One region of the Solwaraspora sp. WMMB762 genome, then DNA from elsewhere that is predicted to be linked to it. Evidence: riboswitches for the same ligand, from Rfam matches in the RefSeq annotation. Region 1 holds a riboswitch; each other region holds the start of a gene.

Region 1 (7,557 bases):
CGTCGGTGGTCTCGTTGGCCTGCGCCCGGCTCGGCTGGCCGGTCGAGGAGGTCGACGTGGTCAGCGCCGTCGGCCGCCCGGTACAGCTGCTGCACCCGCTGATCCACCCCGGGCGTCGGCTGCTGGTGCTCAGCGCCGGCACGACCACCCCAGGTGAGGTGGCCGGCCTGCTCACCGCCCGGGGCTACGGACCCAGCCCGCTGACCGTACTGGAACAACTCGGCGGCGTCCGGGAACAGCTGCGGACGGCCACCGCCCAGGACTGGGGCGGCCTCGATGTCGACCCGCTCAACGTCGTCGCGGTGGACTGCCGGGCCGAGCCGGGCACCCCGCCGCTGCCCCGGGTGCCAGGGCTGCCCGACGACGTCTACCAGCACGACGGCCAGCTGACCAAACGGGAGATCCGGGCGGTCACGCTGGCCCGGCTGGGTCCCCTGCCCGGGCAGCTGCTCTGGGACATCGGGGCCGGATCGGGCAGCATCGCCATCGAGTGGTCCCGTGCCCATCCGCAGTGCCGGGCCGTCGCCGTGGAGCACGACCCACGGCGGGCTGAACGGATCGCGGCGAACGCGGCGACACTCGGCGTACCGGGCATCACGGTGGTCGCCGCGGCCGCCCCGCAGGCACTGGTCGGTCTCGACCCTCCGGACGCGGTCTTCGTCGGCGGCGGGGTCACCACCACCGGGCTGCTGGACGCCGCCTGGTCGGCGCTTCGGCCCGGCGGCCGGCTGGTGGCCAACGCGGTGACCATGGAGTCCGAGGTGCTCCTCGCGGACTGGTATGCCCGCCACGGCGGCGACCTGACCCGGATCGCGATCAGTCGGGCAGCGCCGGTCGGCGGCTTCACCGGCTGGCGGCCGGCGATGCCGGTCACCCAGTGGGTGGTGCACCGCCGGTGACCGTCCACTTCGTCGGGGCCGGCCCCGGTGCCGCCGACCTGATCACCATCCGTGGCCGCGAGGTCATCGCGACCAGCCCGGTCTGTCTGTACGCCGGCAGTCTGGTCCCGATCGAGCTGCTCGCCCACTGCCCGCCCGGGGCCCGGCTGGTCGACACCGCCCGGCTGACCCTGGACGAGATCGTCGCAGAGATGGTCGACGCGCACGCCGCCGGGCACGACGTCGCCCGGCTGCACTCCGGCGACCCCTCGCTGTTCAGCGCCGTCGCCGAGCAGATCCGTCGGTTGGACGCCGCCGGGGTGCCGTACCAGATCGTGCCCGGCGTGCCCGCGTTCGCCGCGGCCGCCGCCGCGCTCGGCCGGGAACTGACCGTGCCGGAGGTCGGCCAGACGGTGATCCTGACCCGGGTGTCCGCCAGCTCCACCGCCATGCCGCCGGGCGAGGACCTGGCCACCCTCGGTGCCAGCCGGGCCACCCTGGTGCTGCACCTGGCCGTGCAGCGCATCGACGAGGTGGTGGCCGACCTGCTGCCGCACTACGGCGCGGACTGTCCGGTGGCGGTGGTGGCTCGGGCCAGCCGGCCCGACGAGGTGGCGCTGCGGGGCACGCTGGCCGACATCGCCGGCGCCGTACACGCCGCCGGCATCGTCCGTACCGCCGTGATCGTCGTCGGCGCGGTGCTCGGCGCGGCAGGTTTCCCCGACAGCCATCTGTACAGCGCCGACCGGTGCCGGCAATGACCGGTGACCGCACCGGCTCCAGCCCGGGCGGCGGGCCACGGGTGCTCATTCTCGGCGGCACCACCCAGGCCCGTCAGCTCGCCGCCGCGCTGTCGACCGATCCGCCGGCGCGGGTGGTGACCTCGCTGGCCGGCCGGGTGGCCCGGCCTCGGCTGCCGCACGGCGAGACCCGCATCGGTGGCTTCGGTGGACCGGACGGGCTGGCCCGCTGGCTACGGGACGAACGCATCGGCGCGGTGGTGGACGCCACCCACCCGTTCGCGAACCGGATCTCCACCTCGGCGGTGACCGCCTGTGCCCAGACCGGCACACCGCTGCTGGTGCTGCGCCGGCCGGGCTGGACGGCCGGACCGGGCGACGTCTGGCACCGGGTGCCGGACCTGACCGCTGCCGCCGCCACGCTGCCCGCACTGGGCAGCCGGGCGATGCTGACCACCGGCCGGCAGAGCCTGGCCGCATTCGCGCCGCTGAGTGGCGTCTTCTTCCTGATCCGGACGGTGGACCCGCCGCAGCCGCCGCTGCCCGCCGACCGGGTGCTGCTGCTCGATCGTGGGCCGTACACCGTGGACGGCGAACGGACGCTGATGCGCACGCACGCCATCGACGTGCTGGTCACCAAGGACAGCGGCGGCGACGAGACGTACGCCAAGCTCGTCGCCGCCCGCGAGCTCGGACTGCCGGTGCTGATGGTCGACCGGGCCGCCGCGCCACCCGCACCGACGGTCAGCGATGTCAACGCCGCCGTGACCTGGCTGGCCGGGCTCGGCGCGGCGGCAGGTGCTCAGCCCGGGTAGTGCCGTGGCGTGAAGACCACCGGCGCCGCGTCCCGGCCGTGGTTGACCTGGGTCGCTGACGAACCGACGATCAACAGGGTCCGCATGTCCACCGTGGCCGGGTCCAGATCGGCCAGCGCCACCACGTCGACGCGTTCGCCGGGGCCGCCGATGTCGCGGCCCGCCACCACCGGGGTCTGCGCCGACCGGTGCTCCAGCAGCAGATCCCGCGCCCGGGCCAACTGCCAGGTCCGGCTGCGCGACGCGGGGTTGTAGATCGCGATAACCAGGTCGGCGCGGGCGGCGGCGAGCAGCCTCCGCTCGATCACCGGCCAGGGTTTGAGCCGATCCGACAACGACAGCACGCAGTAGTCGTGCCCGAGCGGTGCCCCCACCCGGCTGGCCACCGCCTGGGCGGCGGTCACCCCGGGCAGCACCCGGACCGGCACGTCCTTCCAGCGGGGCTCGGCGGCGACCTCCAGCACCGCCGTGGCCATCGCGAACACCCCGGGGTCGCCGGAGGAGACCACCGCGACCCGGGCTCCGTCGGCCGCCAGCCGAAGCGCGTGCGCGGCCCGCTGCGCCTCCACCTGGTTGTCCGACGGATGCCGGCGTTGCCGGGGGTTGGCCGGCACCCGGTCCAGGTACGGTCCGTACCCGACCAGGTCGTCGGCGGCCGCGAGAGCGGCCTGGGCCTGCGGGGTGATCCAGTCCCGGCCGGCCGGTCCGAGGCCGACCACCACCACCTCTCCCCGGCCGGACCGGGCGTTGTCGGCGGCGCTCGCCGCGACGGTGCCACCGCGACGGCTGGCCAGCAACGCCAGGGAGAAGTACGGCACCGTCGCCGGGTCGACGTCGGCCAGCGGCTCGACGCGTTCCCCCCCGGTGCTGGCCCGTTCGACGTACCACGCGTCGTCGAGCCGGCCGGCGGCGGTCAGCGCGTCGCGTACCGCCGGGAAGGTCCGGCCCAGCTTGAGCACGGCGGCGGCGTCGGTCTCGGCCAGCCGTCTAGTCAGCTCCGCCCCGGACAGGGTGCCGGGCAGGACGGTGAGCACCTCGTCGGCCTCGACCAACGGCCGGCCGAGTGCGGCGGCGGCACCGCTCATCGAGGTGACGCCGGGCACCACCTCGGTCGGGTACCGGTCGGCCAGCCGCTTGTGCAGGTGCATGTAGGAGCCGTAGAACAGCGGGTCGCCCTCGGCGAGCACGACCACGGTCCGACCAGCGTCGAGATGGGCGGCGAGCCGCCGCGCGCAGTCGGCGTAGAACTCGTCCATCGCCGCCCGGTAGCCGCCGGGATGGGTGCTGCGCTCGGTGGTCACCGGGTAGACCAACGCCTCCTCGATCTGTCCCGCGCGCAGGTACGGCTCGGCGATGGACCGGGCGACGCTGCGACCGTGCCGGGCACTATGGTGCACGATCACGTCAGCCGCAGCGATCAGCCGGGCCGCCTTCACGGTAACCAGTTCCGGGTCACCCGGGCCGAGCCCGACGCCGTAGAGCTGACCCGGTCCGCCGCGACGCGCGTTCAACGCCCCACCTGTCCCTCGTCGTCGTTGGCGATCGCGTTGAGTGCGGCGGCGGCCATCGCGCTGCCACCGCGTCGTCCCCGGACCACCAGGTGTTCCAGTCCACCATGGTCGATCAAAGCCTGCTTGGACTCGGCGGCGCCGATGAAACCGACCGGTACGCCGAGCACCGCCGACGGCCGGCCGGCACCGGCGTCGACCAGCTCCAACAGCCGGAACAGCGCGGTCGGTGCGTTGCCGACGGCGACCACCGCGCCGTCGAGGCGGTCGACCCACAGCTCGACGGCCGCGGCGCTGCGAGTGGTGCCCAGCCGGTCGGCCAGCTCGGGCACCCGGGGGTCGGACAGGGCGCACAGCACCGGGTTGTCGGCCGGCAGCCGGCGCCGGGTGATGCCGGCGGCGACCATCGTGGCGTCGCAGAGGATCGGCGCGCCGGCCCGCAACGCGCCCTGGGCGGCAGCCACCACCTGCGGCGAGAAGACCAGGTCGTCGACCAGGTCGACCATTCCGCAGGAGTGGATCATCCGCACCGCGACCCGGGCCTGCTCGGCGGTGAGTCGGCTCAGGTCGGCCTCGGCACGGATGGTGGCGAACGACTGCCGGTAGATCTCTGCCGCGTCGCGGATATGGTCCATCATTGCTCCTCACGTGCGGTCTGGACGGCCGCACCAAGGGCGGCCCCGGTCGGGAGGCGGATGCTGGTCCGGTCGGGGGCGTCGATCTGGTACCCGTCACCGGTGGCGGTCACCCGGACCATCGGACCGGCCGGACTGCCGCAGCCACGCTCACAGCCGATCCAGTGCACCGGAAGGCGGTGACGACGCCCCGGTGCTGGCACACCGCCGGTCGGGGCCGGCCGCCCGGTGTGCGTCGCTGCCGCGTCGGCGCGCACGTCGGCCCGGGACCGGGCACAGCCCGGCAGCCCGGCGCAGGCGGTCACTCCGAGCCACGGCGAGTCGGGGTCGGTAACCAGCCCGGCGCGGGTGAGCCGGTCCGCCCAACCGGCGGGGTCGGTGACCCGGGGCAGCACCACCCCCCGCCACGGCGTGATCCTCAGCTGCGGCGACGCGGCCGCGAGCAGGTCGACCTGGTCGACTGTCAAGCGTCCCAACGGGACCGCCACGACGAGGGCGAAGTCGCCGTCGGGACGGTGCCGCACCCCGACCTGCGCGACGGGGCCGCCGGCCGGCGTCAGTGGTTGCCACCGCCGCGCGGTACGCCGTACCCCGGGTGCGGTGCCGGCCCGGATCACGACGCGGTCCAGCGCTGCCGGAGTCAGGTCATCGAGGCGCCACGCGCTGCCGGCCGCTGCGTCCGGATCGTCCAGGAAGGCACGGGCGGCGGCGACCGCGACCCGTACCGCGTCGGCGGGCCGGGCCCGCAGCCCGTGGTCGGCACCGGCGAGCAGCACGGTCACCTCGTCGTCCGGTCCGGGCAGCAGACCGACGTCGGCTCGGGCCGCGACGGTGTCGCCTCGGCCATCGTCGATGGCGAAGAGGAACCGCCCGGAGAGCCGGGCCAGGTCCGGCTCCGCGCAGATCGCCGCGTCGAGGGCGCGGACCTGCGCCCCGACGTCCCAGGCCGCCGGGGTGTCGATGTCGGCGAGGGCGGAGCCGAGGATATTGCGGACCCGTTCGTGCGCGGTCGACGGTAGCAGCCCGGCCGTACGCAGCCGGGCGGCGAGCGGTCCGGTGGCGGCGGCCGCGACCGCGCGCACCTGGACGTTTGCCCGGCTGGTCAGTTCGAGATGTCCATCACCGTGGTCGCGGGCGACGGCGGCCAGCAGCCGCAGCTGGGCGGCGGTGAGCAGCCCTCCGGGGCAGCGGATCCTGGCCAGCAGGCCGTCGGCGGCCGGGTGCAGTTGCACGGCACCGGGGCAGGCATCGGGTGCGCCCCGGGCGGGCGGCGATGGCAAGGCGGGCACCCGGCGGATACTACGGGTCGTCCCCGGACGGCGGCCGCCGCACAGCGAATACATCACACCTTGACGAAACGTCCGCCGGTCGTGACAGTGTTCGGTAGCCAGACGCGGCGACAAGCGGAGGAAGTCCGGTGTGAATCCGGTGCGGTCCCGCCACTGTCACCGGGGAGCAGACCCCACCGACGGCCACGGTCCCCTCAGTCGGGTGCCGGAAGGCCGGGGCGAGCGTTGATCCGGGAGCCAGGAGACTCCGGTCGCCGCGACCGACGACCCGGGGCGCGGACCCCGAGGGAGGACCGGGCGTCCGATGATGCTACTTTTGTCCACTTCAGATACTGATCTGTTGAGTGGACGGGCCAGCGGTGCCGACTGGCGCCTGGCAAACCCGACCCGGCTGTCGGTCGACGACCTTCCGCAGCTGCTGTCCGGCGTCGACCTCGTGGTGGTCCGGCTGCTCGGCGGCCGCCGGGCCTGGCCGGACGGGATGGACGCACTGCTGGCCGACGGCCGCCCCGTGGTGGTGCTCAGCGGTGAGCAGGCACCCGACGCCGCCCTGATGGAGCTCTCCACCGTACCGGCCGGGGTGGCCGCCGAGGCGCACGCCTACCTGGCCCACGGCGGCCCACCGAACCTCGCCGAGCTGCACCGGTTCCTGTCCGACACGGTGCTGCTCACCGGGCACGGCTTCGCCGCGCCGCAGCCGGCTCCGGAGTGGGGCGTACTGGAGCGCACGAGCGTGCCGGCGGCACCGGGGCGGCCGACCGTGGCGGTGCTCTACTACCGGGCCCACCACCTGGCCGGCAACACCGGCTTCGTGCACGCGCTGTGCGACGCGGTCGACGCCGCCGGCGGTCGGGCAGTGCCGGTCTACTGCTCGTCGCTGCGCTCGGCCGACCCGCAGCTGCTGGCCACCCTGCGCCAGGCCGACGCCCTGGTGGTGACGGTGCTGGCCGCCGGCGGGACCAGACCGGCGACCGCCGGCGCCGGGGGCGACGACGACGCCTGGGACGTCGGCGCCCTCGCCGAGCTGGACGTGCCGATCCTGCAGGGGCTCTGCCTGACCAGCTCGCGGCAGACCTGGGCGGCCAGCGACGACGGACTGTCCCCGTTGGACGCGGCCACCCAGGTGGCCATCCCCGAGTTCGACGGCCGGCTGATCACCGTGCCGTTCTCGTTCAAGGAGATCGACGCCGACGGGCTGTCGGTCTACGTCGCCGACCCCGAGCGGGCCGCCCGGGTCGCCGGGATCGCGGTCCGCCACGGCGCGCTGCGGCACATCGCGGCGGGCGACAAACGGATCGCGGTGCTGCTGTCGGCGTACCCGACCAAGCACGCCCGGATCGGCAACGCGGTCGGCCTGGACACCCCCGCCAGCGTGCTGGCGCTGCTGCGGACGTTGCGCGAGGCCGGCTACGACGTCGGGCCGCCGGACGGTCCGGACGCGGTCCCCGGCCTGGCCGACGGCGACGGCGACGCGTTGATGCACGCGCTGATCGCCGCCGGCGGGCAGGATCCGGACTGGCTGACCGAGGATCAGCTGGCCGGCAACCCGGTGCGGATCCCGGCCGCCGACTACCGCCGCTGGTACGCGGAGTTCCCGGCCGAGCTGCGCGAACAGGTAGAACGGCACTGGGGTCCGCCACCGGGCGAGCTGTACGTGGACACCTCCCGCGACCCCGACGGCGAGATCGTGCT
Region 2 (7,557 bases), 5.1 Mb from region 1:
ATCACCAGCCTGCAGCTGTTCACCCAGCCGTACCTGCTGGCGCAGACCCGGCTCAACGCGGCCGCCGGCGGCCCCGACGACTCGCTGCTGACCTACGGGATGTACGTGTACCAGAACGCGTTCGTGTTCCTGAAGATGGGCTACGCGTCGGCGCTGGCCTGGGTGCTGTTCCTCGTCACGCTCGCGGTCACCGCGGTCCTGATGCTCACCTCGCGGCGATGGGTTCACTATGGATAGAAAAGCGCGGTTCGCCGGCCGTCACGCGCTCGTCTGGGCGATCGCGCTCGGCATGCTGTTCCCGTTCATCGTCATGATCGGCACCGCTCTGAAACCGCCCACCGAGGTGTTCTCGCTGCCGCCCCGGCTGCTGCCCGAGCAGTGGGAGTTCGGCAACTTCGAGGCGGCCCTGTCGGCGATGCCGTTCTGGCGCTACCTCGGCAACACCCTGCTGGTCTCCGGGCTCTGCGTCGTCGGCAGCCTGGTGTCCTGCCCGCTGGTGGCGTACTCCCTGGCGAAGCTGCACTGGCCCGGACGCGGCCTGATGCTGGCGCTCGTCCTCGGCTCGATGATGTTGCCGCCGCAGGTGACCCTCGTCCCGCTGTACCTGCTGTGGAACAAGCTCGGCCTGGTCGGCACCTACTTCCCGTTGATCGTGCCGAGCTTCTTCGGCATCCCGTTCTTCATCTTCATGCTCCGCCAGTTCCTCGTCGGGATTCCGGACGAACTGCTCGACGCGGCGCGGCTCGACGGCGCCTCGGAGTTCCGGGTCTACTGGCGGATCGTGCTTCCGCTGGCCCGGCCGGCGCTGGCCACCGTGGCGGTGTTCCAGTTCGTCTGGACCTGGACCGACTTTCTCAACCCGCTCATCTACCTCAGCGACAGCAGCCAGTACACGCTGTCGGTCGGGTTGTACGCGTTCTTCTCCGAGCACGGCGTCGACTGGGGTCCACTGATGGCGGCCAGCGTCATGTTCACCCTCCCGGCTTTGATCATTTTCCTGCTCGGGCAGCGGTACTTCGTCGAGGGCATCGCGACGAAGGGACTGAAGTGACCACGACCGCACCAACCGCGAAAGGAACGTCCATGTCGTACCAGGCGATCAGCGGCACCTTCCTCGACGAGATCAGCGTCGACATCCCGTCGCAGAACTGGGGCGAGCGGGAATGGGCCCGCGAGTTCGACACCTTCGTCGAAGCCGGGATCGACACCGTCGTGCTCATCCGGCTCGGCCTGGGTGAGCGGCTGGCCTGCCCGAGCCGGGCGGTGACCGACCGGCTGCCCGCGCTGCCGGTCCACGTCGACCTGGTCCAGCTCTTCCTCGACCTCGCCGCCGAGCGCGACATCGACTTCTTCCTCGGTCTCTACGACTCGCACTACCACTGGTACCGCTACGACTGGCGGACCGAGGTCGACATCAACCTCGCCGTCATCGACGAGATGTGGCAGCGGTACGGCGGGTCACCGGCGCTGCGCGGCTGGTACCTGCCGCACGAGACCACGGACACCAGTCTGCGGATCCTCGACATCAACACCACCCTCGCGGCCCGGCTGCGCGAGATCAGCGAGCTGCCGATCCTGGTGTCGCCGTTCTTCCACGGCCGCGCCGACATGGCCACCAGCACCGACCCCCGGCAGCGGCCCCGCTCGCCCGAGGAGCACGTGCGGATCTGGGAGGAGATCTTCCAGCGGTACGCCGGACTCGTCGACTACTGCGCGTTCCAGGACGGCACCGTGGAGCTGGCCCGGTCGGCCGAGTACTTCGCCGCGACCGCCGAGGCGGCGAGCCGGCACGGCATCGCCTCCTGGGCCAACATCGAGACCTTCGACCGGGACATGCCGATCCGGTTCCCCCCGACCGACTGGCGCAAGCTGGCGCACAAGATCGACGCGGTCCAACCGTACGTGGAGAAAATCATCACCTTCGAGTTCTCCCACTTCCTCAGCCCAAACTCGGTGTGGCCGGCGGCCCGCAACCTCTACGACCGCTACGGCGAGTTCCTCACCTCCCGGGGTGCCCGATGATCCCGCCGCAGGACCCGGCGGCGCCGCAGCTGGACCCGGCGGCCCCGCGGCTGGAGCCGGTGGCGGCGATCGCCGGCGGCCTGGTCGTCTCCTGCCAGGCACCCGAGGGCCATCCGCTGCGGGTGCCGTCCGTCATCGCCCGGCTCGCCGCGTGCGCCGCCCTCGGTGGTGCCGCCGCCGTGCGGGTCAACCACCCCGACGACGTACGGGCCGTGAAGTCCGTAGTGGACCTTCCGGTGATCGCGCTGCACAAGGAGCGGGCCGCTGACCGCGACCTGATCACCCCACGCTGGGAGCTGGTCGAGGCGCTCGCCGCCGCCGGTGCCGACGTCGTCGCCGTCGAGGCCACCGGACGGGGCGAGCTGCCGGTCGACGCTCTGGTCGCCCGCGTCCACGGGCAGCTCGGCCTGCCCGTGATGGCCGACGTGGCAACCGTCGACCAGGGCACCGCCGCCTGGGCGGCCGGCGCGGACCTGGTGGCCACCACACTGTCCGGGTACACCCCGGACAGCCCACGGCAGGAGGCCCCCGACCTCGACCTCGTCGCGGCGCTCACCGCCGCCGGGGTCCGCGTCGTCGCCGAGGGCCGGTTCGCCACCCCCGACCAGGTGCGTGCCGCCTTCGCCGCAGGCGCGTACGCGACGGTCGTCGGAACCGCGATCACCGACCCGGTCGCGCTGACCCGGGGCCTCGCCGCAGCCGCTCCACGCCCGGCCAGCCCGACCGGCCCGGCCGGTGCCGCCAGCGCAGACAGTTCGGCCAGCCTGGCTGGGCAGCACTGATGGCGGCAGCCATGGCCGGCACCGACGGCCCGGTCACCATCGGTGTCGACATCGGAGGTACGAAGATCGCCGCCGCGCTCGTCGGCGTCGACGGCGCTGTCGGCCCACTGCGCCGGGTGCCGACGCCGGCCGCCGAGGGCGCCGCCGCGGTACTCGCCGCTGCGATCGATTTGGCCCGTCAGGTCGGGCGGGACGCGGCTGGGACCCCGGTCGCCTGCGGGGTCGGCACCGCTGGCGCCGTCGACCCGGCGGGTCGGGTCACCCACGCCACCGACACCCTGCCCGGCTGGCGGGGCACCGACGTGCGGGCAGCGTTCACCGCCGCCCTCGGCCTGCCGGTCGTGGTGTGCAACGACGTACACGCGATGGCCGCCGGTGAGGCGTGGTGCGGCGCCGCCGCCGACGCCCGGGACGCGCTCGTCGTCGCCGCCGGCACCGGTATCGGCGGCGCCATCGTGGTCGGCGGCGAGGTGCTGGTGGGCCGGCACGGGTTCGCCGGCAGCGTCGGACATCTGCCGGCCGCCCGGCACCTCGGCCGACGCTGCGGTTGCGGCGCGGTCGACCACGTCGAGGCGTACGCGGCCGGCCCGGCGATCGCCGCCGAGTACGCGGCCCGGACCGGTCGCGGCGCGGCACCGCCCCTGGAGGAGGTCGCGGCGGCGGCTGCCGGCGGCGATCCGGTCGCGGTCGAGGTGACCGAGCTGGCTGCCCAGGTGCTGGGCGCGGGGCTGGCGACCGCCGCGAACCTGCTCGATCCCGAGGTGGTCGTCCTCGGCGGTGGCGTCGTCGGACTCGGCGACCGGTTCGTCGCCGGCGTGCGTGCCGCGCTGCACGCGGCGGCGCTGCCCGGGATCGACCGGCTGCCGGTGCGTACCGCCCGGCTCGGCAACGCCGCTGTGCTGGCCGGCGCCGCGCTACTCGCCGGCCGGGTCCTCACCGGCCGGATCAGCGCCGGCCGGATCAGCGCCGGCCGAGGTCGATGACGGGCTCGGCGCCAGTCGCCGCGTCGCCACCTTGTCCGCCCGTACCGCCGCCGCTGGCAGCGGTGGGCCGGGCCGGTTGTCGGTCTGGATAGAGCCACAGCGATCCGATCGCCAGGGCCACCAGCAGGTGTACGGCGGACTCGCCGCCTCCTCTGTGGATCCATCCCCGCCAGCCCGGCAGGATTCCGAGTAGCAGTTCGCGCTGCGCGGCGATGTCGGGTGCGATGACGAACGACAGGGCGATCAGCGCCATGGTCGACACGCTGAAGCCGACGACCAGGCCCACCCGGCACAGTCGGGGCCGTCGCCGGGGCCCGACGGTGAGCGCCCATGCGGCCAGGCTGCTCACGGCCGCGATCCCGAGCATCGGCAGGTACGGGGTCTGTGGCGAGGTGATCCCGGCCAGGGTGTTGTTCAGGTCGAAGACCGCACCGGCCCGCAGCCCGGTCGCCTGGATGCTGAGCACCCCGACGACGCCGACGAGCAGGGCGCCGAGCACCGCCCCGTACAGACCCCATAGCACGCTTCTCACCCGACGGACCCTCCTCCTCGCACCCGGTGCACCCGACGCCGCGACACGCCGAACACAGTATCTGGTGTTGCGTCTTCTGGCTTGCTCCCATATATGGTGTACCCCGCAGCTGGTTCGGCCGCCCCTCGGCGGTGGTCGAGGCAAGAGGGAACCCGGTTAGAGTCCGGGACTGCCCCGCAGCGGTGAGTGGGAACGACCGCCGTCACCGAGCACTGGACCCGTGGCGGGTCCGGGAAGCGACGGCCAGTAGGTACGAGCACGACGCCCACGAGTCCGAAGACCTGCCAGCGTGCCGCACGCGTCGCGTGCGGTGGTCGAAGGCCGCGCGGGACGGCCGACGCCGACGACCGGTCCACGCCGGCGGAGCAGACCGCCAGGTGGGTGACCGGTGGCGTCCTCCCCGTGTGTCCGTCGACCGGTGGACAGGCACGACAAGGGGAACCGATGCAGGTACGCAAGCGCGACGGCGACACCGAACCGGTGGACGTCAACAAGATCGTCAAGGCGGTCGAACACTGGGTCGCCGACCTGGACGAGGTCGACCCGCTGCGGGTGGCGACCCGGACGATCAGCGGACTGTACGACGGGGCGACAACCGCCGAGCTGGACAAACTGTCCATTCAGACGGCGGCGGAGCTGATCGGCGAGGAGCCGCAGTACTCGAAACTGGCGGCCCGGCTGCTCGCCGCCTACGTGGACAAGGAGGTCCGCGGCCAGCAGGTGGCCAGCTTCAGCCAGTCGATCCGCTACGCCCACGGCCTCGGGCTGATCGGCGACGACACCGCCGCCTTCGTCGCTCGCAACGCCCGCAAACTCGACGACGCTGTCGACGTCGACGGCGACCTGCGCTTCGAGTACTTCGGGCTGCGTACGGTGGCCGACCGTTACCTGCTGCGGCATCCGCAGACCCGGCTGGTTGTGGAGACGCCACAGTACTGGCTGCTGCGGGTGGCCTGCGGGCTGTCCCAGACCCCGGCCGAGGCGATCGACTTCTACCGGCTGATCTCCAGCCTGGCCTATCTGCCCAGCTCACCGACCCTGTTCAATTCGGGAACCCGGCACACCCAGATGTCGTCCTGCTTCCTGGTCGACTCGCCGCGCGACGAACTCGACTCGATCTACGAGCGGTACCACCAGGTGGCGAAGCTGTCGAAGTTCTCCGGCGGGATCGGCATCTCCTGGTCGCGGATACGCGGCCGGGGCGCGTTGATCCGGGGCACCAACGGCAGGTCCAACGGGATCGTACCGTTCCTCAAGACCCTCGACGCCGGGGTCGCGGCGGTCAACCAGGGTGGCCGCCGCAAGGGCGCCGCCTGCGTCTACCTGGAGCCGTGGCACCCGGACGTCGAGGAGTTCCTGGAGCTGCGGGACAACACCGGTGAGGACGCCCGGCGCACCCACAACCTCAACCTGGCCAACTGGATCCCGGACGAGTTCATGCGGCGGGTCGAGGCGGACGCCGACTGGTCGCTGATCGACCCGTCCGACGCACCCGAGCTGCCCGACCTGTTCGGCGAGGCGTTCGACGAGGCGTACCGGGCGGCGGAGAAGAAGGCGGTCCGGACGGTCAAGGCCCGCGACCTGTACGGGCGGATGATGCGCACCCTGGCGCAGACCGGCAACGGGTGGATGACGTTCAAGGACGCCGCGAACCGGCTGTCCAACCAGACCGGTGAGCCGGGCAACACGATCCACCTGTCCAATCTGTGCACCGAGATCCTCGAGGTCAACAGCGACGACGAGACCGCCGTGTGCAACCTCGGGTCGATCAACCTCGGCGCGCACGTCACCGCCGACGGCGTCGACTGGGCGAAGCTGCGCGCCACCGTCCGTACCGCCGTGGTGTTCCTCGACCGGGTGATTGACATCAACTACTACCCGGCGGCGCAGGCGTCGGCGTCGAACCCGCGCTGGCGGCCGGTCGGGCTGGGGCTGATGGGCCTGCAGGACGCGTTCTTCACGCTGCGGCTACCGTTCGACTCGGCGTCGGCCCGGGAGCTGTCCACCCGCGTCCAGGAGGAGATCTTCCTGACCGCGCTGGAAACCTCCGCCGGGCTCGCCGAACGGTTCGGCCCGCATCCGGCGTACGCCGAGACCCGGGCCGCCCGGGGCGAGCTGCACCCGGACCTGTGGGGTGCCGAGCCGGGCCAGCCCGAGCGGTGGGCCCGACTGCGGTCGACGATCGCCGCACACGGTCTGCGGAACTCGCTGCTGGTCGCGATCGCGCCGACCGCGACGATCGCCTCGATCGCCGGCTGCTACGAGTGCATCGAGCCGCAGGTGTCCAACCTGTTCAAACGCGAAACCATGTCCGGGGAGTTCCTGCAGATCAACACCTACCTGGTCGGTGAGCTGAAGGCGCGCGGGCTGTGGACAGCACCGGTCCGGGAGCAGATCAAGCGGGCCGAGGGCTCGGTGCAGGGCCTCACGGATCTGCCCGCCGACGTGCGGGAGCTGTTCCGTACCGCATGGGAGCTGCCGCAACGGGCGCTGATCGACCTGGCCGCCGCCCGTGCCCCGTACGTCGACCAGTCGCAGTCGCTGAACCTGTTCCTCAGCGCGCCGACCATCGGCAAGCTGTCCTCGATGTACCTGTACGCCTGGAAGTCCGGGCTGAAGACCACCTACTACCTGCGGTCGCGTCCGGCGACCCGGATCCAGCAGGCCACCGTCGGCATCGCGCCGACCGCCGGGCCGACCGTCGCGGCCAGCGCCGACGAGGCGTCGGCCTGCTCCCTGGAAAACCCCGAAACCTGTGAGGCCTGCCAGTGACCACCGTCTCCGAAACCAACACCGACGCCGCGACCGCTGACGCCGCCACCGCGACCGCCGCCGCAGCTGCGGGCCGACGGCAGCTGCTGCTCGACCCCGGCATGGACCTGACCCTGCGGCCGATGCGCTACCCGCAGTTCTTCGACCGGTTCCGGGACGCGATCAAGAACACCTGGACGGTTGAAGAGGTCGACCTGCACTCCGACCTGCCGGACCTGGCCAGACTGTCGCCTGCCGAGCAGCACCTGGTGTCCCGGCTGGTCGCGTTCTTCGCCACCGGCGACACCATCGTCGCGAACAACCTGGTGCTCAACCTCTACCAGCACGTCAACTCCCCGGAGGGCCGGCTCTACCTGTCCCGGCAACTGTTCGAGGAGGCGGTGCACGTCCAGTTCTACTTGAACCTGCTGGACACCTACGTGCCGGACGAGCGGGAACGGTTCGCGGCGTTCGCGGCGGTGGAGAA
Region 3 (7,557 bases), 3.4 Mb from region 1:
CCACCGCGCGGACAGCCTCGATCGCGGCTCGGAAAGCAGTCGATTCGACGTTCAATATTCCTCCCGGGTCGAGCCGGGCGGTCCCGTGACGGGACCGCCCGGTGTAGCGATGTCAGTTGCCGCGGACCTCGGCGGCGGCCGCGACCAGGTGACGCAGGGACGCCTCGACCTCGGGGTAGGCGCGGGTCTTCAGGCCGCAGTCCGGGTTCACCCACAACCGCCGTGCCGGCACGGCCGCGACGGCCCGACGCAGCGCCTCGATCACCTCGTCGCGCGGCGGCACCCGGGGCGAGTGGATGTCCCACACCCCGGGTCCGACACCTCGGCTGTAGCCGATCGCGGCAAGGTCGTCGAGGACCTCCATCTTCGACCGGGACGCCTCGATGCTGGTGACGTCGGCGTCGAGAGCGTCGATGGCGGTGATCACCTCACCGAACTCCGAGTAGCACAGGTGGGTGTGGATCTGGGTGTCGTCGGCGACGCCGCTGGTGGCCAGCCGGAACGCGCCGACGGCCCAGTCCAGGTACGCCTTCTGGTCGCTCTTGCGCAACGGCAGCGTCTCCCGCAGCGCCGGTTCGTCGACCTGGATGACCCGGATCCCGGCGGCCTCCAGGTCGTGGCATTCGTCGCGCAGGGCCAGCGCGACCTGGTCGGCGGTGTCGGCGAGTGGCTGGTCGCTGCGGACGAACGACCAGGCCAGGATGGTGACCGGACCGGTGAGCATGCCCTTGACCGGCTTGCTGGTCAGCGACTGCGCGTAGGTGGACCACTCCACCGTCATCGGGGCCTTGCGTGCCACATCGCCGTAGATGATCGGTGGGCGGACGCAGCGGGAGCCGTACGACTGCACCCAGCCGTGCTCGGTGGCCGCGAAGCCGTCGAGTTGCTCGCCGAAGTACTGGACCATGTCGTTGCGTTCCGGTTCACCGTGCACGAGCACGTCCAGTCCCAACTGTTCCTGTAGGCGGATGACATGCTCCACCTCGGCGCGCATCCGCGACGCGTAGCCGGCGTCGTCGAGCCTGCCGGCCCGGTGCGCGGCACGGGCCTTGCGCAGCTCACTGGTTTGTGGGAACGACCCGATCGTGGTGGTCGGCAACTCCGGCAGTCCCAGCCGTTCCTGCTGGCGGTCAGCGCGCGTGGCGTAGTCGCCGCGCTGCCGGTCGGTGGGCCGCAGAGCGGTCAGGCGGCCACGGACATCGTCGTGACGCCACTGCGCGGGAATGGGCGGCACCGGGGCGGGCAGTGACGTGGTGCCGTCGCGCAGCGCCCGACCGAGCACGACGACCTCGTCGACCTTCTGGCGGGCGAACGCGAGCCGCTCGGACAGCCGGGAATCGAGGCGGGTTTCGTCGGCCAGGTCGACCGGGACGTGCAGCAGCGAGCAGGAGGTGGACACGGCCATGTGATCGGCGAGGCCGGCGACGGTCGCGCCGGCCGTGATGGCGGCCCGCAGGTCGGTACGCCAGATGTTGCGGCCGTCGACCAGGCCGGCGACGATCGTCTTGCCACCCAGTGGGCCGGCGGCGGCGAGCCGGTGAAGGTTCCCTGGTCCCGCCACCAGGTCCAGGCCGACGGCCTCGACCGGGGTGCCCAGCAGTGCCGGCAGCGCGTCGCCGAGTTCACCGAAGTAGGTCGCGACGAAGATCTGCGGCCGGTTGGCCAGTTCACCGAGTCGGGTGTAGGCGCGGCGCAGCGCGTCGATCTCGTTCGGGGTGCGGTCGGCGACGTACGCGGGCTCGTCGAGCTGCACCCAGGCCACGCCCGCGTCGGCCAGCGCGGTGAGGATCCGCGCGTACGTCTCGACCAGGTCGTCGATGCGGGCGAACGGATCGTCGCCCTTGGCCAGGAGCAGGAACGTGGCCGGCCCGACGAGCACCGGCCGGGTCGTGATGCCCAGCTCGGCGGCCTCGGCGTACTCCCTGAGCGCCTTGGTCGGATCGGGCGTGAAGACGGTGTCGGAGTCGATCTCCGGCACCAGGTAATGGTAGTTGGTGTCGAACCACTTCGTCAGTTCCAGGGCCGGCTCGGCGTCCACGCCGCGGGCCATGGCGAAGTAGGTGTTGAGCGCGGAGAGGCCGAGCCGGGTGAACCGGGTCGGGATCGCGCCGACGGCGACGGCCGTGTCGAGAACGTGATCGTAGTAGGAGAAGACATTCGACGGGATCGCGTCGAGGCGAGCGTCGCGCAGCGTACGCCAGACCTCGGCCCGCAGCCCGGCGGCGGTGCTCTCCAAGTCGTCGGCGTCGATGGTGCCAGCCCAGTACGCCTCGACAGCCTTCTTCAGCTCACGATTGGCGCCGATGCGTGGGTAGCCGAGCACGGTGCTCTGGCCGAATGCGGTACTCACCAAGGGGGTCCTTCCCTCGAAGTGCCCGGCGGACACGGGAGGGAAAACGGGTACACCTCGGGTACCGGCTTTCCGCCCTGGCCCTCCCGAGAGGCCGCCGGCGGCGCACACCGGCGGCGTGCGCAGCGCTGGCAGGTCTTCGGACTCGTGGGCATAACACAGTCGCCTACTGGCCGTCGCTTCCCAGACCTCGCGGTCCAGTGCTCTGTTGACGGCGGTCGTTCCCACTCACCGCTGCGGGGCAGTCCCGGTCTCCCACCGGGTTCCCTCTTACGACGTCCCGCCCGTACGGACGGGACGAACCAGCTCCACCGGCCATCGTACGGGCCCGAGGGCGCTGTCCGGGTCAGGGTGTCCGACGTACGGGACAGTGCCTGGCTGTCGCGTGGTGGACTTGTCGTCCAACCTTCGTCCGCACGGAAGGTGCCGCATGGGCCGCAAGATCGACAAGCGTGCCGTGATTGTCGATGGCCGTGAAATGATCGCGGTCTCGCCTGCGGACTTCAACCGCCTTGATGCGTCCCGTCGGCAGGTGGGCGCACGGGTCGCCCGGACGGTACGAGTACACCAGCAGTTGCGCGATGCCCAGACCCGTCTTGCGCAGATCCAGGCCATGCTCAACGCATCTGAACCGACGGAATGCGTCTGTGATCGGGTCGCTGCTGTCCTGGGCGACAACTCCGCCCGGGACAGCAGCGATCCGGCTCAACCGAGCAGAAAACGTCGTCGAATCAGAAGTCGTCGTCGAAGGTGACCGACCCGGTCACCCCGACCTGGTACGCCGACACCCGGCGTTCGAAGAAGTTCGACAGTTCCTGCACGTCCTGCAGGTCCATGAAGGCGAACGGGTTGGTCGAGCCGTACATCGGTGCGATGCCGAGCACGGCCAGCCGCCGGTCGGCGACGTGCTGCAGGTATTCGCGCATGTCGGCCAGGGACATCCCGGAGACGCCCTGTTCGAGCAGGTCGGCGGCGAACTGCACCTCGCACTCGACCGCCTCGGCGAGCATGTCCCGCACCTGCTGTTCCATCTCGGCGTCGAACAGGTCCGGCTCCTCGGCGCGGACGGTGTCCACCACGTCGAAGGCGAACGCCATGTGCATCGACTCGTCGCGGAACACCCAGTTGGTGCCCGACGCGAGACCGTTGAGCAGCCCCCGGGACCGCAAAAAGTACACGTAGGCGAAGGCACCGTAGAAGAACAGGCCCTCGATGCAGGCGGCGAAGCAGATCAGGTTGAGCAGGAACGCCCGCCGGTCGGCGCGGGTACGCAGCTCCCGGAGCTCGAAGATCGAGTCGATCCACCGGAAGCAGAACTCGGCCTTGCGGGCGATCGACGGGATGTTGTCCACCGCCGCGAACGCCGCGAACCGTTCCTGCTCGTCCGGCACGTAGGTGTCCAGCAGGTTCAGGTAGAACTGGACGTGCACCGCCTCCTCGAACAGCTGCCGGGACAGGTAGAGGCGACCCTCCGGCGAGTTGACGTGCTGGTAGAGGTTGAGCACCAGGTTGTTGGCCACGATCTGTCGCCGGTGGCGAAGAACGCGACCAGTCGGGACACCAGGTGCCGCTCGGCAGGCGTGAGGCGGGCCAGGTCGGCGAGGTCGGAGTGCAGGTCGACCTCTTCGACGGTCCAGGTGTTCTTGATCGCGTCGCGGAACCGGTCGAAGAACCGTGGATACCGCATCGGTGCTTCGCTATGGGCGGGCGTCTGTGGCGGCGGACGATGGTCGACCGCCGGAACCTGCTGTCCGCCGTTCTGCGGAAGCACACCGCAACCACCATCTTGTGCGAATATGATCGGCACAGGCCCAAGTGCTGGTGGTGTGGCGAAGGTGATCTGACTGCGGAGACCCCAATCGTGCCCGCGCCTGGTCCCGCCGGCGGCACTGTGGCGGGGTTGAATTCCAGAAGCGTCAGCCCGTCAACCGCCCACCCTGCCATGATTCCGAGGCGAGCCGATTCGGCGATCGTCGGCGGTCGCCGTCGCGAGTTCCGCCGCGAGCCGGGCACGCAGCTCGGTCCGGCTGATCTTGCCGACACCGGTGAGCGGGAAGCCGGCGGCGTACTCGACCCGGTCAGGAATCTTGAAGTCGGCGAGTCCCCGGTCACGGAGGAACGCCCGGAGCGCCGCGACCGGGGGCGGTGTCTGCCGTGGTACGACGATCGCGCAGGTGCGCTCGCCGAGCATGTCGTCGGGGACGGCGACCACCGCTACGTCCAGCACCGCCGGGTGGGCGAGCAGATGGTTCTCGACCTCCTCCACGGCGACCTTCTCGCCGCCCCGGTTGATCTGGTCCTTCACCCTTCCTTCGACCACCAGGTGCCCACTGGCGGTACGGCGGACCAGGTCGCCGGTACGGTAGAAGCCATCGGCGGTGAACGCGGTCGCGTTGTGCGCCGCCGCCCGGTAGTAACCCCGGATGGTGTACGGGCCCCGAGTGAGCAGCTGCCCGGTGCCGCCAGGAGGGACGTCCCGGTCGTGCTGGTCGACGACTCGGATCTCGTCGTCCGGGCTGATCGGTCTGCCCTGCGTGGTGGTCACCACCGCTGGCGGGTCGTCCAACCGGGTGTAGTTGACCAAACCCTCGGCCATGCCGAACACCTGCTGCAACAGGCAGCCGAAGGTCGGCCGCACCCGGGCGGCCACCTCGTCGCTGAGCCGCGCGCCGCCGACTTGCAGCAGCCGAAGGCTGGACAGGTCGGGCCGGCGACTGGCGGCGGCCTGCAGCCACAGCTTGGCCAACGGCGGCACCAGCGCGGTGATGGTGACCTGTTCGGCGGCGATCAGGTCGAACGCGACGGCGGGAGTCGGCGCGGCGGCGAGCACGATCCGGCCGCCGGCGTGCAGTGCGCCGAGTACCCCCGGTGAGCTCAGCGAGAAGTTGTGGGCCACCGGCAGCACACACAGGTAGACCGTCTGCTCGTCCAGTCCGCAAATCTCGGCGGAGGCCCGCACGCTGTACAGGTAGTCGTCATGGGTACGGGGGATCAGTTTCGGTAGCCCGGTGCTGCCGCCGGACAGGTTGAGGAAGGCGACCTCGCTCGCGGCCGGCCCGACCGGCAGGCCGGTGGGGTCACCGTCGAGGGCGGCGAGATCGATGAACTCGGCCGCGTCGCCGTGCACCAGCACGTGCCGCAGCGTGCCGCCGCTGGACGAGCGGACTCGGCGGGCCAGGTCGCGGTAGTCGAATCCGGCGTGCCGGTCGGCGACCGCGTAACCGACCGCGCCGGTCAGTTCGACCAGGTGAGTGATCTCGGCACGGCGGTGCGCGGGCAGCGCGAGCACCGGCCAGGCACCGATGCGGAACAGGGCGAACAGCAGGGCGAGGAACTCCGGCACGTTCGGCAGTTGCACCACGATCCGGTCGCCGGGCCGTACACCGAGATCGTGCAGGCCGGCGGCCAGCCGGTGCGCCCGTCGGTGCAGCTGGCGGTAGCTCCACCGCTGGCCGGCACCGACCACCGCGCACCGGTCGCCGTGCCGTGCCGCCAGCCCGGCGAGCCACTGGTCGAAGGTCTCCCCACGCCAGTAGCCGGCCTGCCGGTACCGCTGCGCGTACCCGGCTGGCCAGGGGACAAAGTCGACGTCGGTGGCGGGCGCCGGGTCGGGGCGGCTGGTCGACTGCGGCTGGTCACTCATCTGTCTCTCCCGCGGGGACACCCATCGCGGTGAGCATGGTCCGGAACTTCGCCGCCGTCTCGGCGAGCTCCGCCTCAGGCGTGGAGTCGGCCACGATCCCGGCACCGGCGTACAGCCGCAACGACTGCCCGGTCACCTGGGCGCAACGGATTCCGACGACCCATTCGCCGTCGCCGGCGTCGTCGACCCAGCCGACCATGCCGGCGTAGAAGTCGCGGTCGAACGGTTCGAGCCGGGAGATGACGGTACGGGCGGCGTCGACCGGTGTGCCGCAGACCGCCGGGGTCGGATGCAACGCCGCCGCCAGTTGCAGCGCCGATACGTCGGGGTCGATGACCTGCCCGGTGACCCGGGTGGACAGGTGCCACATGCTGGCGGTCGGGACCACCGTCGGCGGTCCGGCCGGCACACGTACCTGGTGCAGGTAGGGCCGCAGTGCCTCCACCACCGCATCCACCACGAAGGCGTGTTCCCGGCGGTCCTTGACCGAAGCCCGCAGGGCCGCCGCCCGACGCCGGTCCTCCGCCGGGTCAGCGGCCCGGGGCAGCGAGCCTGCCAGCGGATTGGCGACGACCTGCCCGTCGAGGCGGGACACCAGCAGTTCCGGGCTCGCCCCGAGCAGCGTGCGGCCGCCGGGCAGATCCACCGCGTACGTGTTGCCGCGCGGGTCCCGCCACGCCAAGGCGTGCAGCAGTGACGGCACGTCGACCGGCTGGTCCACGTCAACCTGCAGGCAGCGCGCCAGCACCACCTTGTCCAACTCGCCGGCGCGGAGCATGGCCACCGCCTGCCGCACCGCGTCCAGGTACCGCGACGCTGCCGGTACCGGCAGCACCCGGGTCGGCCGGACGGCGCGGACGGCGGGCCGTGGCAGACCGGCGGCCGGGATCGGGTCGGATAGACGTACCGCCGCCGGCACCACCATGCGTGCGCCGGCGAAGCCGGCGAACGGCAACGCGCCGACGGCGACCGGCTCTGCCAGGTCACCGCGCGCTTCGGCCAGCAGGTTCGCCAGGTAGGTGGGCAGGTCGGCCGGCCGGTCGGGGACGAGCGCCGCCACACCGGTGGTGAGCATCGCCTGTCGCGGCGAGGCGAAGAAGAACGACGCCGCGTCGGGACGGTAGGCGTCGAGCAGGTCGACGACGTCCGGACGGGCCAGGCCGGTCTGGGTCACTGACAAGACGTTGCTCCCCTCACATCCGCAGTGCCGCTCCGCCGTCGACGTACAGGTTCTGCAGGGTGATCTGCCGTGCTCGGCGAGAGGCGAGGAACACCACCGCCTCGGCGACGTCGTCGGGGGCGCCGATCCGGCCGAGCGGGATCCCGGTGCGGAACTGATCAGGTCGCCCGTCGACGGTGTCGCGCGGCCCTGTGCCGTCGGTCCACAGCTGGTGCAGCATCCGGGTGTCGGTCGATCCGGGGGACACCACGTTGCAGCGGATGCCGTCGCGGGCCACTTCCAGACCAAGGCACATGGTGTAGGCGACCGCGGCGGCCTTACTCGCCGCGTATGCCGCCATTCCGGTACGCGGCACTCCGGTCGCGTTGGATGCCACGGTCACCA
Region 4 (7,557 bases), 3.4 Mb from region 1:
GGCAAGGTCTTCACCGGCGACTTCAACCCGGTCGAGCACGCACACATCGTCACCACCACGACCCACAAGAGCCTGCGTGGCCCGCGCGGCGGGGCCGTCCTGGCCCAGCCCGAACTCGCCGACCAGGTCGACCGCGGCTGCCCGATGGTGCTCGGCGGCCCACTGAACCATGTCGTCGCGGCGAAGGCGGTCGCGTTCGCCGAAGCCCGTCAACCCGCCTTCGCCGCGTACGCCCAGCAGGTCGTCGACAACAGCCAGGCCCTCGCCGACGGGCTGATGCGCCGCGGCGTGCGCCTGGTCAGCGACGGTACCGACAACCACCTCGTGCTGATCGACGTGCACCCGTTCGGCCTGACCGGCCGCCAGGCCGAACAGGCCCTTCTGGACAGCGGAGTGGTGACCAACCGCAACGCCATTCCCCGGGACCCCAACGGCGCCTGGTACACCTCCGGCATCCGGATCGGCACCCCGGCTCTGACCAGTCGCGGCCTCGGCGTCGGTGAGATGGACCAGATCGCCGACCTGATCCACACCGTGCTCACCAGCACCACGCCGACCGAGGGATCCAAGGCGAAATACCAGATCGACCCGGCCCTGGCCGACCGGGTCAGCAAGCAGGCCACTGAGCTGCTCGCGGCATTCCCGCTCTATCCCGGCGTCGACCTCGCCTGAGCGGACCGGTCCGGGTGGCATCACTATCGCGTGTGTGCCACCCGGACCGTGAACCATTGCGAGATCCGGTCCGCGTCGTTTCAGACCAGACCTTCGACGGTGGCGACCGCGTCGGCGAGCTCGGGGCATGGACCCAACACCCCGGCCGCCGGTGTGGTCTGGGGCGACCAGCCCTTCCCTGCGATCACGACGGCGGGCTGGTAGCCCGACACGTCAGCGAGCGTCCGGAGAAGCTCTGGCCCGCGGTGATGCCGACTGTGACTCCACAGCACGACGACGGTGGGTCGGCGACGACTCACAGCGTCGGCGATCGTGGCGGCTCGCAGCCCGGAGCCCAGGTGCACCGAGGCGATCCCGTCTTCGGCGAGCGCGGCGGCCACGGCGTCCAGCGCCAGGCAGTCGCGGCGCTCGCCGATGGCGATCAGCAGGACCCGAACCGGCGATCCGGAGCGGGGTCGCGGCACCGTGGCGAAGACCTCACTCAAGCAGCGGGCAAGCACCCGCCGGGTGAGCGCTCGACGTGCCTCGCTGTATCGGGCTCGGCTGATCAGGATGAAGGCGGGGCCGGCCAGGGTGTGCCAGGTGTGCGCTACGCCCTGTGCGGCGACCGCCGCAGTCAGGGTTTCCCGCAGGGTCAGTACGTCCATGCGGCGAGCGGCGCGGGCGATCCCACGGGCTGCGGACTCGGTGTGGTGGTCGACGGCAGGGTGGACGACGGGCTGCAGTGTCGCCTGTCGGCGAGCCTGCAGGGCGGCTTCCGCCGCGGACACGCCACGCGCGGTCAACTGGGCCATCACCGTGAGCGCGGCCACGTCCTGTGGCGTGTAACGGCGATGTTGACCGGCTTGGTGACCGCTGGGGCCCAGCCCGTACCGCTGGTGCCAGGACCGCAGCGTCGTGGGGGCCACACCGAGCCGGCGGGCGAGTGCACCGGCGGGCAGCGGCGATTCGGTCGGAGTTCGGCAGTCGTCGGGTGCCGGGGGGTGGCGGCCGGTGGACGGCATGAGGTGAGGCGGCCGGTCGTCACTCATCGGCGTCCCTGCGGCGTGAACACCGACCAGACCCCCGCCGAGGACGGTGCCGTGACCGGTGCGGTTGCGGAGGGCTCCCGGAGGTGACGGTGACTCATGGTCTCGTCTCGGGTGCGGACGCGGGTCGCGGGAGTCGCTGGGCGCGCGTCAGGTCGCTGAGCTGGTTGTCGGCATCGCGTCGTGTGTCGCAGCAGGCCGGTGCTTCCGCGAGGAACTGCTGGATCGTGATGAGCAGTTCGGTCAGGACGCGCACCTGGTGGGTCAGGCTACGAAGCCGGGCCTCGCGTGCTCCGAGTTGCCGGCGCGCGGTGGCGAGACGTTCGTAGTCGGCGACCGGTAGGACGACGAGTTCTTCGCCGTTGATGATCGTGCGTCGGGGCCGCAGCGGTTTGCTCATGGGGTGCTCCGCTCGTGGTGCGGGACAGGGGTGATCGGCCGGCAGGTGCACAGGTTGACGTCGAGGCGATCCCCGCAGCGTGCTCGGACGCTGAGCTTGCATGGCATGCTCCTGAGCGTGAACCGCAGACGGTGCGGCTCGCCAATGCCGGTCGGCATACGGTGCTGTCGAATCGATGCCGCGCGCACCTCTGTCTCCTTCCGGCCGTGAAGACTCGGCACGGAGAGGGTGCGATCGAGCGCAGCACGGGGGACGTGCCGTCGCTGATGGTCAACCCGCCCTCGAAGGTCACCGAGCTCGCCACAGGCCTCGTGCATGTGGACAGCGGGCAGGTCTTCGGACTCGTGGGCGTGACCGGGAGATCCCGGGCTTCCTAGTGACCGTCACTTCCCAAACCCGAATCGGGTCCAGTGTCCTCGACGATGGTCGTTCCCACTTACCGCTGCGGGGCAGTCCCGGACTCACACCGGGTTCCCTCTTGCGCCGCCACGACTGGATGCCGCAGCAGACCGGCTGCGAGGCAAGGATACCGTGTCAGAGCTCTCGAACTGGCCGGCATCTATCAAGCCATCGCTGTCGACGACAACCCGGGTGGCGGCGCTGCGCTAGACCTGCGGTAACACCGGGCCGAGCAGACCACTGGCGCGCAACGTGCGATGTACCACCGGATGCTCGGCGGGCAGGCCGTACCAGTGTCGGTACACGGCCAGAACGACGTCCCGAAGGTGCGCCGGAGGCAGGGGTGCCCGTGGGCGTCAGCCGGTAGAAGCCGTAGCCGGTGTGTTCCCGTGTGGTGTGGTGGCGCGTAGTCCCGGATGGGCAGCTCCCGAACGCCCAGTCGTTGGGAGAAGGTGATGCGCCGGTGCCGTAGTGTTTGCTCACCACGTTCGATGCACGCTATCTGCGGTCCACCGCGTAGGGGATGACGGTGCGCCGGTTCTCGTCGATGAGTAGGCCGCCGGCGGCGGGCGGACGGGCGCGTTGGGCGCAGTCGCGGCGTTCGCAGATGCGGCAGCCGAGGCCGATCGGGGTGGCGGTGCGGGGGTCGTCGAGGGCGATGCCGTCGCTGTAGACGAGCCGGTGGGCGTGGCGTACTTCGCAGCCGAGAGCGACGGCGAAGGTGCTGCGCGGGCTGTGGTGTCCGCGTCCGCCGTGGGTGACGGTGCGGGCGATCCAGAAGTAGCGTTTTCCGTCGGGCATCTCGGCGACCTGGGTGAGGATCCGTCCGGGGGCGGCGATCGCCTCGTAAATGATCCACAAAGGGCAGGTGCCGCCGAAGCGTGAGAAGTGGAAGTCGGTCGCGGACTGTCGTTTCGAGATGTTCCCGGCGCGGTCGACGCGCAGGAAGGCGAACGGTACTCCGCGGCGGGTCGGTCGTTGCAGGGTGCTGAGCCGGTGGCAGACGGTTTCGAAGCTGACGCCGTACTGGCCAGCGAGCAGGTCGACGTCGTAGCGCAGTTGTTCGGCCTGGCGGTGGAAGTCGGTGTAGGGCATGAGCAGCGCGCCGGCGTAGTAGTTGCCGAGGCCGATGCGGGCCAGCGCGGTCGCCGGCGGCGAGGTGAGGCCGGTCGCCAGCTCGCTGATCTGGTCGCCGTGTTCGAGGAATGCCAGCTGGGTGGCCATCTGGAAGGCGCGTTGGCCGTTGGCATGGTTGGCGGCCAGGTAGAGCACCCGGCTGTCCGGGTCGAACCGGCGTGATTCGCCGGTGGCGGGGGGAGTCGTGACGACCACCCGGACACCGTGCTGATCGAGCAGGTATTCGCTGAGCGCCTCGGCCGCTCGGGCGGGCGTCAGCCGTAGGTGGCTGGCGAGCTGTTCGGCGGCGGTGTCCAGTGGGTCGAAGTGGTTGTAGTGCTCGTAGAAGAAGTCGCGTACGGCGTCGTGCGGCTCACCGAGCAGCGGCGGGTTGCCGGTGGGTCCGGCGAGGGCGGCGACCCGTCCGACGGCGTCCTGGTAGCGCTGGTGCAGGGCGACCAGAGCGCGGGCGGCGGCCGGGTAGTCGCGGACGAGTTCGACGACCTCGACCGGGTCGACGCTCACGCCGCTCGCCTCGTCGGCCAGCGCGGTGCGCACGTCGGCACCGAGTCGCTCCACGTCGGTGTCGGCGAAGTGTTCCGGATCGACGCCGAGCACCTTGGCCAGGCGCAACAGGATGGGCGCGGTGAGCGTGCGTTGGCTGTTCTCGATCTGGTTCAGATAGCTGGTGGAGATGTCTAGACGGCGGGCGAGTTCGGCCTGGGTGAGGCCATGCTCGCGGCGGAGCCGGCGCAGTTTGGCGTGCGCGTACAGCTTCTTGTCCGCCGTCACTCGTCGCCTCCTCGCGGTGCCCCGAGCTGCGAATATAACACTTGCAAGTTTTGCAAACGTTGCAGTTTCACTGCTCCCGTCGTGGAAAGTACGCATTTTCCGGGCCTCGACGCAGGACCTGTCGGCCGGTGAGCCTGACAGGGTGACCGCCGAGCCTGAGGAGACCCTGTTGATCGAGCACGTCGTACGCGTATCGCCCAGTGCGGAACGGCTGCCCCGCGACCGGCAGCTGGCCTGGGCTCTGGCCGAGGTGGCCACCGCGCGCGCTCCGCTGGACGCCGACGCGGCGGCGATGGTCGCCAACCGGGTGATCGACAACGCCGCGGTGGCGATGGCCGCGCTGTCCCGGCGTCCGGTCGCGGTGGCCCGGGCGCAGGCCCGGCCGCATCGGATGGCCCCGGGCGCGTCGATCTTCGGCGCCGACCCGGCGCTGCGGGTGTCGCCCGAGTGGGCGGCCTGGGCCAACGGCACGGCCGTGCGGGAGCTCGACTTCCACGACACCTACCTGGCGGCGGACTACTCCCACCCGGGGGACAACATCCCGCCGTTGCTCGCCGTCGCCCAGCACGTCGGTGCCAGCGGCGCGGACCTGCTGCGCAGCCTGCTGGTCGCCTACGAGGTGCACGTGGCCCTGGTGACCGGGATCTGTCTGCACAAGCACAAGATCGACCATGTGGCGCATCTGAGCGCGGCGACGGCGTGCGGGCTGGGCGCGCTGCTGCGTCTGCCCACCGAGGTGGTCTACCAGGCCATCGGTCAGGCGGTGCACACCACCACCGCCACCCGCCAGTCCCGCAAAGGCGAGATCTCCTCGTGGAAGGCGTACGCCCCCGCGTTCGCAGGCAAGGCCGCGATCGAGGCGGTCGACCGCGCGATGCGCGGCGAGGGCGCCCCGGCACCCATCTACGAGGGTGAGGACGGATTCATCGCCTGGCTGCTCGACGGCCCGGACGCCACCTACACCGTGCCGCTACCGGCACCCGGGGATCCACTCCGCGGCATCCTGCGCACCTACACCAAGGAACACTCCGCCGAGTATCAGGCTCAGGCGCTCATCGACCTCGCCCGCGCGATGCGCGACAAGCTGCCCGGCATCGACACCGCCGCCGGGGTGGACCGGATCGCCTCGATCGTCCTGCACACCAGCCACCACACCCACCACGTGATCGGTTCGGGAGCCAACGACCCGCAGAAGTACGACCCGACCGCGAGCCGGGAGACGCTGGACCACTCCATTCCCTACATCCTGGCCGTGGCGTTGCAGGACGGGGCCTGGCACCACGTCGGCTCGTACGACCCGCACCGGGCCGGCCGCCCCGACACCGTCGCCCTCTGGAACAAGATCACCACGGTCGAGGATCCGGAGTGGACCCGCCGCTACCACAGCCCGGACCCGACGCAGAAGGCGTTCGGCGGACGCCTGGAGATCACCCTCACCGACGGCACCGTCCTGCGGGACTCCCTCGCCCTGGCCGACGCCCACCCCGACGGCGCTCGCCCCTTCGACCGCCCGGCCTATGTCCGCAAGTTCACCACCCTCGCCGAGGGCGTGGTCCCCGCCGACGCCCAGCGGGAGTTCCTCGACGCCGCCGCCCGGCTCGCCGACCTCACCGGTGAGGAACTGCCGGCGTTGTTCCCCACGGTCGACCACGCGGCGATCGCGCACGCCGACGCCGCCCTACCGGGAGGAATCGTCCGATGACCTACCTGTACGCGCGCACCAGCGCCACCGCCAAACGCGCGGCGCTGCGCACCGGCCTGGCAAGCGGCGAACTGCTGCGGCTACCGGGCGCCTTCAACCCGTTGACCGCCCGGATCGTGCAGCAGACCGGATTCGAGGGGGTGTACGTCTCCGGCGGGGCGTTGTCGGCCGCCGCCGGTCTGCCCGACATCGGCCTGACCACACTGACCGAGGTCGCCAGCTGGGCCGCGGACATCGCCGCCAGCACCGACCTGCCGGCGCTGGTCGACGCCGACACCGGCTTCGGCGAGCCGCTGAACGCAGCCCGCACCGTCCAACGGCTGGAGGACGCCGGACTGGCCGGCTGCCATCTGGAAGACCAGGTCAACCCGAAACGCTGCGGACACCTGGACGGCAAGACACTGATCGCGCCACAGGACATGGTCCGTCGCCTGCGGGCCGCCGTGGCCGCCCGCCGCGACCCCGATTTCCTGATCATGGCCCGCACCGACGCGCGTGCGGTCGAGGGCCTGGACGGTGCGATCGCCCGGGCGAAGGCGTACGTCGACGCCGGAGCGGACGCGATCTTCCCGGAGGCGCTGGCCGACGAGGCGGAGTTCGCCGCCTTCCGGGCCGCCGTCGACGTGCCGCTGTTGGCCAACATGACCGAGTTCGGCAAGGGCCCGAGCCTCACCGTCGACCAACTCCGCGACCTCGGCTACAACCTCGTCATCTATCCGGTCACCACGCTGCGACTGGCGATGGGCGCGGTCGAGTCCGGTCTGCGTCGACTCGCCGCCGACGGCACCGCCACCGGGCTGCTCGACACGATGATGACCCGTTCCCGGCTCTACGAGGTCATCGACTACGACCAGTACAGCCGCTTCGACGTCGATGTCGCCGGTTTCACCCTGCCACCCGACGCCTGACCACCACGCGGGCGCGGCGCGTCCCGAGATACCGGAGGAACGACACTGATGAGTACCGACATCCGCCGTGGCCTGACCGGCGTGGTGGTCGACACCACCGCCATCTCCACCGTGATCAGCGAGACCAACTCGCTGACCTACGGCGGCTACGCCGTGCAGGACCTCGCCGCCTCCCGCAGTTGGGAAGAGGTCGCCCACCTGCTGTGGCACGGCGACCTGCCCCACGCGACCCAACTCGCCGACTTCCGTGCCGCCGAGGCCGCCCAGCGGTCCCTGGACCGCACCGGGCAGGAACTGTTGCGCAAGCTTCCCGAGACCTGCCATCCGATGGACGTGCTGCGCACCGCGGTGTCCTACCTCGGTGCCCAGGACCCGACCGAGGACCTCGCCCACAGCGCGGCCAACCAGGCCAAGGCCCTGTCACTGTTCGCGAAACTGCCCACCGTCGTCGCCCTGGACCTGCGCCGACGTCGGGGACAGGACCCCATCCCACCGGACCCGACACTCGGCTACGCCGAGAACTTCTTCCACATGTGCTTC

The links. A riboswitch is a leader RNA that binds a small molecule or an ion and turns the genes downstream of it on or off. The one in region 1 is predicted to bind cobalamin.
Region 2: another riboswitch for cobalamin. It lies ahead of ACN27J_RS26280 (ribonucleoside-diphosphate reductase subunit alpha); the one in region 1 lies ahead of cobN (cobaltochelatase subunit CobN).
Region 3: another riboswitch for cobalamin. It lies ahead of metE (5-methyltetrahydropteroyltriglutamate--homocysteine S-methyltransferase); the one in region 1 lies ahead of cobN (cobaltochelatase subunit CobN).
Region 4: another riboswitch for cobalamin. It lies ahead of ACN27J_RS18775 (hypothetical protein); the one in region 1 lies ahead of cobN (cobaltochelatase subunit CobN).

Annotation. Positions count from the first base shown of each region.
Region 1 is NZ_JBMHMD010000001.1:774,118-781,674, reverse strand. Features, by position in the region: gene cbiE (precorrin-6y C5,15-methyltransferase (decarboxylating) subunit CbiE) at 1-899, shown strand, start outside; gene cobM (precorrin-4 C(11)-methyltransferase) at 896-1,639, shown strand; gene ACN27J_RS03715 (cobalt-precorrin-6A reductase) at 1,636-2,433, shown strand; gene ACN27J_RS03710 (precorrin-2 C(20)-methyltransferase) at 2,421-3,944, opposite strand; gene ACN27J_RS03705 (precorrin-8X methylmutase) at 3,941-4,579, opposite strand; gene ACN27J_RS03700 (precorrin-3B synthase) at 4,576-5,865, opposite strand; cobalamin riboswitch at 5,983-6,113, shown strand; gene cobN (cobaltochelatase subunit CobN) at 6,170-7,557, shown strand, end outside.
Region 2 is NZ_JBMHMD010000001.1:5,846,235-5,853,791, forward strand. Features, by position in the region: gene ACN27J_RS26250 (carbohydrate ABC transporter permease) at 1-237, shown strand, start outside; gene ACN27J_RS26255 (carbohydrate ABC transporter permease) at 230-1,051, shown strand; gene ACN27J_RS26260 (DUF4434 domain-containing protein) at 1,084-2,022, shown strand; gene ACN27J_RS26265 (putative N-acetylmannosamine-6-phosphate 2-epimerase) at 2,019-2,804, shown strand; gene ACN27J_RS26270 (ROK family protein) at 2,804-3,787, shown strand; gene ACN27J_RS26275 (hypothetical protein) at 3,765-4,319, opposite strand; cobalamin riboswitch at 4,413-4,622, shown strand; gene ACN27J_RS26280 (ribonucleoside-diphosphate reductase subunit alpha) at 4,764-7,091, shown strand; gene ACN27J_RS26285 (ribonucleotide-diphosphate reductase subunit beta) at 7,088-7,557, shown strand, end outside.
Region 3 is NZ_JBMHMD010000001.1:4,216,191-4,223,747, forward strand. Features, by position in the region: gene ACN27J_RS18785 (glycine hydroxymethyltransferase) at 1-55, opposite strand, end outside; gene metE (5-methyltetrahydropteroyltriglutamate--homocysteine S-methyltransferase) at 113-2,350, opposite strand; cobalamin riboswitch at 2,464-2,672, opposite strand; gene ACN27J_RS18795 (hypothetical protein) at 2,781-3,104, shown strand; partial or broken gene ACN27J_RS18800 (ribonucleotide-diphosphate reductase subunit beta) at 3,082-3,998, opposite strand; gene ACN27J_RS18805 ((2,3-dihydroxybenzoyl)adenylate synthase) at 4,275-5,993, opposite strand; gene ACN27J_RS18810 (isochorismate synthase) at 5,986-7,167, opposite strand; gene ACN27J_RS18815 (2,3-dihydro-2,3-dihydroxybenzoate dehydrogenase) at 7,187-7,557, opposite strand, start outside.
Region 4 is NZ_JBMHMD010000001.1:4,207,945-4,215,501, reverse strand. Features, by position in the region: gene ACN27J_RS18785 (glycine hydroxymethyltransferase) at 1-672, shown strand, start outside; gene ACN27J_RS18780 (MerR family transcriptional regulator) at 753-1,703, opposite strand; gene ACN27J_RS18775 (hypothetical protein) at 1,798-2,100, opposite strand; cobalamin riboswitch at 2,411-2,629, opposite strand; gene ACN27J_RS18770 (short-chain fatty acyl-CoA regulator family protein) at 2,998-4,407, opposite strand; gene ACN27J_RS18765 (MmgE/PrpD family protein) at 4,550-6,109, shown strand; gene prpB (methylisocitrate lyase) at 6,106-7,017, shown strand; gene ACN27J_RS18755 (bifunctional 2-methylcitrate synthase/citrate synthase) at 7,066-7,557, shown strand, end outside.